2 regions of the Bradyrhizobium sp. CCBAU 45389 genome follow, and region 1 is predicted to be linked to the other one. Evidence: riboswitches for the same ligand, from Rfam matches in the RefSeq annotation. Region 1 holds a riboswitch; the other holds the start of a gene.

Region 1 (4,812 bases):
AGGCCGATCCGGCACATTGGCCTGCGCGAAGGTCGCCATGCCGTTATGGAGCGCGCAGGCCGACCGCACCAGCGGCAGAGCGATGGCGGCGCCCGATCCCTCCCCGAGCCTGAGATCGAGGCTGATCAGCGGCTGCACGTTCAATGCGCGCAGCACCAGCCGATGCCCCTGCTCGGCCGATTGATGCGAGGGCAGCAGGAATGGCTGGCACGACGGATTGAGCCGCACCGCCGCCAGCGCCGCGACCGACACGATGAAGCCGTCAATCAACACGGGGATGCGGCGCTGCGCGGCCGCAATGATGGCACCCGAGATCGCCGCGATCTCGAGGCCGCCGACGGCACACAGGATCTTTTCGGGCGACGCGCCCGCAGCGCCATGACGCGCAATCGCCGTATCGATCACGCGCGCCTTGTGCGCCCGGCCGGCCGCATCGACGCCGGTGCCGCTGCCCGCGATCTCCTCGGCGCTGATCCCGAGCAGGCTCGCGGCGATCGCCGCTGACGTCGTGGTGTTGCCGATTCCCATCTCGCCGAAGATCAGGAGATCAGGCTGGCTGGCCTCGGCACGCGCAACCGCGCGCTGGCCGGCATCGAAGGCGAAAGCCAGCTCTGCAGGCGTGAGTGCGGCCTCGACGCTGAAATCGCGGGTGCCATTGCGCGGCTTGTCGGTGACGATGCCAGGCATCGCCCCCTGCGCCAGCGTGCCGGCGTCGACGACTTCCAGGCGCGAACCCAGCTCGCGCGCCAGCACCGAGATCGCGGCGCCGCCGGAAGCAAAATTCGCCATCATCGCGATGGTGACGGCTTGCGGATAGGCCGACACACCCTGCGCGACGATGCCGTGATCGCCGGCGAAGATGATGATCGGCACGCGCGCGGCGCGCGGCTGCTCGGTCGCCTGCAGGCCGGCGAGCTCGATCGCGAGCTGCTCGAGCCGACCGAGCGCGCCGGTCGGTTTTGTAAGTTGCGCCTGACGTGCGATCGCCGCGTCGCGATGGATCGCGGAGACATCGGGGCATTTCCGGGTGACCCAGTCGGGGAGCATGCTGCCTCGCTTACGGCCTGCGCTTGAGAATGTAGCTGTCCATGATCCAGCCATGCCGCTCGCGCGCCTCCTGCCGCACAGCGACGATGCGCGGACCCGCGTCAGTGAGCGGGCCGGACATCACGATCTGATCGGGCATGCCGAGATAGGCGCCCCACCAGATATACAGCCCGGCCGGATCGAGCGACTGGAACGCGGTGCCGCCGTCGAGCATCACCACCACCGTGTCGACGCCCTGCGGCCAGCCGGCCTCGCGCAAGCGACGGCCTGTCGTGACCAGAAACGGCTCGCCGATGTCGTTGAGCGGCAGCGCATGCGCCGCGCACAAGGCCTGGATCGAGGAGATGCCGGGCACGACCTCGATCTTTGGCAAGGGATTCAGCCGCCGCGCGATGCGCAGCGAGGAATCGTAGAGCGAAGGATCGCCCCAGATCAGCAGTGCGACCTTGCCGTCACCGACGAGATGGCTCGCGATCGTCTGCGACCAAGCGGCGGCCACGGCGTCGTGCCAATCGTCCACGCCCTTTCGGTAGTCAGCTTCGGTCGCGTCGCGCACCGGCAAATCGAACTCGGCAATGCGCGTCGTGTCGTTCGTGAGCACGTCAGTGCAGATCGTCCGCCTGAGATCGGCGAGATCTGATTTGGCGCTTCCCTTGCGCGGGATCAGCACGAGATCGGCCGCGTTGATCGCGCGGATCGCGGCGCGCGTGAGCTGCTCGGGATCGCCGCAACCGATGCCTATCAGGGAGAGTGTGAGCATCGGGCGTGTGGGGCGGCCATGACGGCCGCCCCTTGTCTCTTAAGCCGCGTTGTGCAGGCGCGGGGTGACGAGGCCGGGCGCGGTCACACCGCGCAGCGACTTCGCCAGCGCCAGCACGGCGAGATCGGCCAGCGGCTCGATCACGATGACGAGCGCGTAGGAGGCCGCGAAGGTCGCGATGTTGGCGAGGTTGCTCATGGCAAAGCCGGAGCCATAGAGCGCCCAGAACGCCACCCAGGCGATCACGCCGGCCTGGTAAGTCGTCGAGAGCGCCAGCGCCTGGCGATACCTGAGGTCGACATAGGCGGTGTTGCGCGAAATGATCCGTGTGGCGATCGCCTGGATCCCGAACAGCGGCACCAGCAGCGTCGTGACGTTCATGCCGTATTGCGGCAGGTCGGCGGGTTCGAACAACACGCCCTGGAGCAACAGGCCGAGCGCAAGGCCGAAGGCCGCGGGCGCAGCGCCAAACAGCAGGAACAGGGTCGAGCCGAGAATGAAGTGCACCTCGGAGACGCCGACCGGGAAGTGCGGCAGGATCTCGAAGAAGGTGAAGACGAGGGCGGTGGTGGCCAGCGTTCGCGCGGCGAACGACGTGATGCCCTGCTCGCGCACGGTCTCGGCCGCGAGCTTCAAGGCAACGCCGCCTGCGGCGATGCCGGTTGCGTAACTCAACACGAGCTTGGCGCCCGTCACGACGCCGGGTTCGATATGCATGGCTCAGTTCCTTCCTGCCGTCACACCCGACGGCCTTGGCCTCAAAACATGCACGGCCGGTCTCCTGGCTCGCGGTTCACTGGGGTTCTCCGGCCTTCCCGGACCTTGCGGCCCAGTGGCTGATCGGAGCCCCTCACCGCTTACAGTCGCGGGGGCGGCTGGGGTTTTGGGCGCCGCAACTGGGTCCGCCCATCCCCATTCCCGATTATGCTCCGGCGCTTTGCGCCGCGTCGAGCACCATGCCCCTCTTGTGTGCCCCTTTCGCGTTGCAGGCGTCAAGGGGCGAACGGCGGCAGTGGCCGTCATGATGGATATTCCCCCGCCAGCGCGCCAAACAGGATGACGGCGGCCGTCGAAGCCGCCCCACCCCGTGCAAGCTGCTCGGCAAGCTCGGCAATCGTGGTGCGGACCAGCCGTTCGTCGGATCGGCCGAGGGATTCGGCGAACAGCGCCGGGGTGGTTGGTGCGAGGCCGTGGGCGATCAATTTTGCGGCAAGCGCCGGAAAGGTGCGCCGGCCCATGTAGACGACAGTGGTCGCTTCAGGGTCGGCCAGCGCCGCCCAGTTCAGGTTTGGCGGCAGCTCGCCCGTGACATCGGCCCCGGTCACGAACTGCACGCGGCGCGAGGTGTGCCGCCGGGTCAGCGGAATCCCCGCCTGCGCCGCGGCGACGCAAGCCGAGGTGACGCCGGGAACGATCTCGTAGCCGATGCCGGCCTCGCGCAGCGTCTCCAGCTCCTCCTCGAGCCGGCCGAATATCCCGGCATCGCCGGACTTCAGTCGCACGACGCGCGCGCCTGTGACGGCGTAGTCGACCAGCAGGCGGTTGACATGGTGCTGCTTGGTCGAGGGCCGCCCGGCCCGCTTTCCCACCGCGACGAGATTGGCGCCGGGCCGGGCGAGATCGAGGATCGCGCCGGATGCGAGGTCGTCATAGAGCACAACGTCGGCCTCGCGCAGCCGCGTGGCGCCCTTCACGGTGAGGAGCTCGGGATCACCGGGGCCGGCGGAGATGAAGGAGACGAAACCGCTCACCGGTCCTCCGCGATCAGATGGAAGAAAGTGCCGGTGGCACGGCCGCGCTGCGAGCCGGTCTCGGCGATGACCGCGCCCGTTGCATCATGCACGACCGCCAGCGGCGTATCGGGCTGGGCAAGGATGGTCGAATAGTGGAACTCATGACCGCGCAAGCGCGCGCCCGCCTGATGCCCCGGCATAGGCGCCGCGAGGGCGGCAAGACGATAGCCCAGATGCATGCGGCGTTTGGCAAAGCTCGTCTCCAGGCCAAGCAGACCCGTCATCTCATGACGAACACCGTCGGCGTCGGTGAGGCCTGCGCCCAGCACCATATAGCCTCCGCACTCGCCGTGCACCGGCCGCGTCTCGGCGAACGAGCGCAGGCCGGTGCGAAACCGCGTATTGGCCGCGATCTTTCCTGCGTGAAGCTCGGGATAGCCGCCGGGCAACCAGCAAACGTCGGCGCTCGTATCAGGGCCTTCATCGGCGAGCGGCGAGAATGTCGTGATTTCGGCGCCCGCCGCGCGCCAGGCTTCCAGCATGTGCGGATAGACGAAGGAAAACGCGGCGTCGCGGGCGAGCGCGATGCGCTGGCCGGGCGGCGTCACGTTCAGGCCATTCGCGGCAGGTTGCGGCGACCAGCCGGCGGCCGCTCGCAACACCGCGTCGAGATCGACGTGCTCGGCAACAAAGCGCGCGGCCTCGTCGATCAGCTTGCCGATCTCGGCCTGCTCCTCCGCCTGCACGAGGCCGAGATGCCGCTTCGGCAGGCTGATCTCCGCGTGCCGCGGCAGCGCACCGAACACGGCAATGCCGGCATCGTTGAGCGCACTCCGCACCAGGTCTTCGTGGCGCGGGCTGGCGACGCGATTGAGCACGACGCCGGCAAGGCGCACGCCCGGGCGATAGTCGCGAAGGCCTGCGGCGATCGCAGCCGCCGTCTGCGCCTGCCCCGATGGATCGATCACCAGCACCACCGGCCAGCCCAGCATCTCCGCGATGTCGGCCGAAGCACCGGTGCCGGACACGCCACGCGCGGCGACGCCGTCGAACAGACCCATCGAGCCTTCGGCGAGGACGATATCGGCATCCGTGCCGCGGCTGACGAGATGCGCGATCGTTCCGCGGTCCATCGCCCAGCTATCGACGTTGACAGAGGCTCGTCCCGTGGCGGCCGCGTGGAATGCGGGATCAATATAGTCAGGCCCGCTCTTGAAGCACTGCACCTCGAGGCCACGATTGCGCCAAGCGCGCGCGAGCGCCAGCGTCAGT
Region 2 (4,812 bases), on a different contig from region 1:
AGCAATCTCCGGCCCAATCGAGATATGCCTTCCAGTCCGATCGGCGCAATGGCAATCCTTCGCGGAGTGCAGCTTCGTCGATCTGGATCATGGCCGCACCGGCATTCTCGAGATCCCGGACTTCGTCGCGGATCGCGAGCGCAAGCTGACGGCAGACCTCGCTTCTAGGAATATCATCGCGAACAAACGACCAGTTCAGGATCGTCACCGGTCCGGTCAACATCGCTTTCATCGGCTTACTGGTTAGTGATTGCGCGTAGCGCCACCATTCCACGGTGATCGGCTTCGACCGTACTACGTCCCCAAACAGGATCGGGGGCCTGACGCAGCGCGAACCATAGGACTGTACCCATCCATTCCTGGTAAATGCGAAGCCGGCGAGTTGCTCGCTAAAGTACTGCACCATGTCATTACGCTCGAATTCGCCGTGCACGAGGACGTCAAGACCGATGTCTTCCTGCCAACGTACGGCGCGGGCTATCTCCTCCTTGAGGAACCTGTCGTATTGTTCGTCGCTCATCGCACCTCGCGCATGCGCCGCACGAGCATTTCGGACCTCTGTGGTCTGTGGAAACGATCCGATCGTCGTGGTAGGAAAATCTGGTAGTCCAAAGCGTTTCCTTTGGATCTCGGAACGGCGGGCAAATGGGCTGGCGCGCCGGCGCATCGTCTGGTCGATCGTCCTCATCCGGACAGCGACATTGGCATCATGGATCTTCGGCGAAGTCCGGCGGGCAGTCACAGCGCGTTCCGAATCGGCAAGAGCTAGCCCAACATTCTGGTCGCCTGCGAGTACCCGCCCCAGGATCGCAAGCTCACGCATCTTCTGAACCGAGAAAGCAAGCCAGCTCTTGACCTCGGACGTAAGCCCGGTCTCGAGTTCAACATCGACCGGCACGTGAAGCAGCGAGCAGGATGGAGCGAGCTGCACACGGTGCCTGCCGAGCTTCGCAATCGCTGGATCCAGCCGCTGACGGAGCGACGACAAGTTCGAGCGCCATATGTTCCGGCCGTCGATCACACCGAGCGACATGATGAGATCTCTTCGGCCCTCAGCAATGATTTGATCCAATAGCTCTGGCGCTCGAACAAGATCGAGGTGCAGACCGGAAACTCGCAGGTTCAAGGCAGTATTTAGATTGTCGCCTAGCGCGCCGAAATAGCTGGCAACCATGATCTTGATGGCCGGTCCCTCCTTTGCGAACCGGTTATAGGCATGTAGCAAAGATTTTCGCGCCGCCTCATCGAGATCAAGGGCCAGGCAGGGCTCGTCAAGCTGAACCCAACTAGCCCCTCGTTCGGCCAATTCATGCAGAACGTCGATATAGACCGGTATCAGATCATCCAAAAGGGAGAGGGGCTGGAACGCGCTATCGGCACTCTTGCCGAGCTTCAAGAATGTGACCGGCCCGATCAGGACCGGGCGGGTCTGAAAGCCAAGAGCCTTTGCTTCCTCGTACTCTTCAATGGGTTTGCGAGAGCACAGTCTGAACGCTTGTCCCCTGTAGAACTCGGGAGTCATGTAGTGGTAGTTGGTGTCGAACCACTTGGTCATTCCCTGCGCGGGTGCGCCAGATCCCCGTGGGCTCTGACCGCAACTCGCATCCTGGTCGTCGCATTGTGATCCGCGGGCCATGGCGAAGTACGTCTTGAGCGAAACGGATTCTCCTTTCGAGGCGTAGATCTCCGGGATGGCCCCAACCATGACACTTGTATCGAGCACCTGATCATACAGCGAGAAGTCGTTCGACGGAATGATAGTGACGCCGAGAGATTTCTGACGAGCCCAGTTCGCTGCGCGCAGGCCGGATGCGTCCTCGTGCAACTGCTGTTCGCTGATCTTTCCGGCCCAGTAGCTTTCGAGAGCGAGTTTGAGCTCACGCCTTGGACCGATGCGTGGCGTTCCGAGCGTAGCGATTGGAAGAGAGCGAAGAGACATAGCATCAACCCCTGTTGGGGACAGAGGCCATGGCGGACGCAGGCAGGGGAGTCGCGCGTGCGACGGCTGCTTGGCGCACCACCGAGACACCCCGCCCGTGGACCAATATTTTGTCGGGGCAGGTCTCCTGGCTTGCTGGTCATCGCTGCTGTCCGGCCTTCCCGAAGCCTTGGAGGCTTCAGTGACATCGTTGGACAGCGGCTCGCCGCTTACAGTTGCGGGGGCAGCGCCGGCATTCGCACCGGCTTCCCTCTTAGCTCCGGATTAAATGGGCACCGGAGAACCTCGACGGCCGTGGATTATCGGCAGGAGAACTCTTCCGTCAACCTCTCAGATTGTGTGCCAAGCCAATCTGCGACATTTGCTAGGCGAATGAGCGTGCATGTGTATGATTCACCACCATCTAGAGACATTCTCCAATCAGAGATGCAGTAATCAGACATGTCTTTGTCAGATGTCTCAATGAGCATCGGAGGTGCGTCGAGGCGATGCGGCGCGCCAGACCGATGAAAGGGACAGAAGCAGCTTGCCGGCGGGGAGTACCGCTGTTTCGCGCAGAATACTGGCGATGCGGCTTCCGATTTCCAGAGGCTCGCCCAGCACCTCCGTTGGCCAGCTGTTTTCGGACTAAAGGATCTACATCGAATAGGCCAAGGCACAAGGATACAACAGCTGCGGCGGATACACTGAATGAAGACATCGAAACGGGCGCAGGTCGGAAAGTCGACAAGAGGGACACAGAAATCGTGGAAATTTCTGTCTATTGCCTGGCACGAAGAATGCAATCGCTCGGCATGCCCAATCTCCTCCTGCTGGGCATGTCCAGCTCAGCCAATTGACGCTGTCGCTGGCGAGGGAAGTCAGCGGCGCGTGACATAGAGGGGAGCGCCTGCTGGCGCGGGAGAGCGGTGCCCCCTAGCATCTCGGGACATTTCTTGCGCTCGCTCATAGCAGGTTCAAGGTTGCCCGCTTTGAAAGATGTCTGGATGAAACGCGATAGGCTGAGGGTTATGAAGAGAATGTCTGGAAGAGCAGCGCCATGGCTTTGCCTGGGCGGATTTCTAATCTGCCTCGCCTGGCCGGCTGCCATGAGCACCAATATTCGCGCCAGCGACAGCCCCATTGTCGAACGACTCAAGTCAACTTGGCGAGCGCAAAATGGTGAGACGATCGAACAAATCATCTCCAATGTTTCGATGGTGGCCCAGTTCGTCCCTCAAATGTGGGGCGTTGTTGAACTTGGCCAAAACGACTTTGTTTTCGTTTCGTGGACCAGGCACCGGGACAACAAATCGGACGAACAGTACGTTATCGCCTGGAAAGTCGCGCCCGACGGTACGATTGAACTCGCCTCAACGTATGCGAAGCCGATGGAGTTGGGCTGGCGCGCCCTGGCGCTCTCGTTGATCGCCACTGAAGTCGCAGATGGCGAACGGGGCGCAAATCTTAACTTTCTGCATGATCCGACCAACTTCAACTTTGTGAGTACGCCGCAAGGCCAGCTCGGCGATCTTCTGCGGCACGGCCGCTGCACTATCATCGATCCTGTTGGAGTGGACTACCTACCGAAGCGGAATGACAAGCCGACCGAGAAAGGTGATATGTGGCGCATTCTGCTCGTGGTGAACTGTAGTATCCAAGGACCACGTTATTTTACACACAATGGGGTCATCTCCTTCGAGAAGAGCGAAGGACCTGATTGGGAGCCACAATCCTCCTTTGCCAAGCGCATCGCGAAATTCCCTCCTGGCTCCTGGTTCCAACCTACCGAGCCAAAGGAAGAGGAAGACTTAGGAGAGCAGAGGCCTTAGTAAACCATCTTGCAGCGCAATATCGCGCCGCAGCCCGTCCATGGCCGGGCGCGTCGGAGCCTACTGCAGACATACCCGCTCTGTTGTTTAGGGCTCCGCAACCGTAAGCATATCGGCTCGAGGCGGCACCAAGGGCCCAGTGCTGAGACGAAAGCGACGAGGAAGTTACCGCGAACGGGGCAGCGATAGCGACCCTGGCATACCCGCTGAGCGCCTGCCCATTTCCGAGTGCGCAGGGCGGGAAGCTCCGGGGCGGTACGCGAGAACGTGGAGGACCAGACTGGCTCGGCCGCTAGCTTTCCTCGCACTCATTCGTCTGCACGCATAGATCCGGATTCGAAGCATGGGAAAGCGCGTCTTCAGCTCTGCTCCATCCGTCCTGGCACCGTCTCTGATTGCGAATTCGGCTCTGAGTCGGCCATCCAGTTCAAGCGCGCAACAAAAGACCGGTACTTCCCGAACGGCCGCGACCATGTCATTCCAATAGTGCAGCGAGGTGCTTAAGTATGATGCGCAGCCTGAGTCGGCAGCCGCACCGAAGCTATCCGCCCCGAGTGCGGTGATGCGCAACGCGTATTGTAGACTCAAGCCTCGCACTGAATTGCACCAGGATGGTACTCGCGATTGTCCGAACACGTGGGCCGCCTCCCCTTCTCCGGCGCGTCTACGGCAAAGCCGGGCCTCAATATCGCAGCCTTTACAATTTGTGGAGCAAACGCACGCTAATGCCAGCGCTCCTGGGTATGCACGTTGAGATCGCGGGGAACGTCCCTACCAAAGAGCGGCCGCCCGTCGCGCGGCCTCAGTCATAAATGATTCAGTCCTTGTACAAACGTTTGGGAGCTAGCGCTTAACGGAATACGGCGCAGCGCGGAGGAGCCAAAAGCCCCAATGCGATTGCCATCAGCGATCATCTGGTCGGGCGTAAGAAGGGACCGGATTTGTGCGGTTTGCTCAAACAAGAACGGTTCATTTGTGCGGCGAGCGTTGAGGCTCGCACTCCATTGCGTCCTTTTTCTAAAATCCGTCAGAGCGATTCAGACCAGAACCTTCTTGAACATC

The links. Region 1 has a riboswitch for cobalamin ahead of XH79_RS03380 (energy-coupling factor ABC transporter permease). Riboswitches for the same ligand answer to the same signal wherever they lie in the genome.
Region 2: it holds a riboswitch for cobalamin, as region 1 does, so the genes downstream of both, metE (5-methyltetrahydropteroyltriglutamate--homocysteine S-methyltransferase) here and XH79_RS03380 (energy-coupling factor ABC transporter permease) in region 1, are expected to answer to the same signal.

The regions. Positions count from the first base shown of each region.
Region 1 is NZ_LBIY01000002.1:776,628-781,439, forward strand. Features, by position in the region: gene XH79_RS03365 (histidine phosphatase family protein) at 1-2, shown strand, start outside; gene cobT (nicotinate-nucleotide--dimethylbenzimidazole phosphoribosyltransferase) at 1-1,047, opposite strand, end outside; gene cobF (precorrin-6A synthase (deacetylating)) at 1,058-1,807, opposite strand; gene XH79_RS03380 (energy-coupling factor ABC transporter permease) at 1,847-2,524, opposite strand; cobalamin riboswitch at 2,562-2,781, opposite strand; gene cobA (uroporphyrinogen-III C-methyltransferase) at 2,827-3,558, opposite strand; gene XH79_RS03390 (cobyrinate a,c-diamide synthase) at 3,555-4,812, opposite strand, start outside.
Region 2 is NZ_LBIY01000084.1:93,005-97,816, reverse strand. Features, by position in the region: gene metE (5-methyltetrahydropteroyltriglutamate--homocysteine S-methyltransferase) at 1-1,939, opposite strand, end outside; cobalamin riboswitch at 2,040-2,242, opposite strand; gene XH79_RS14850 (nodulate formation efficiency C protein) at 3,028-3,750, shown strand.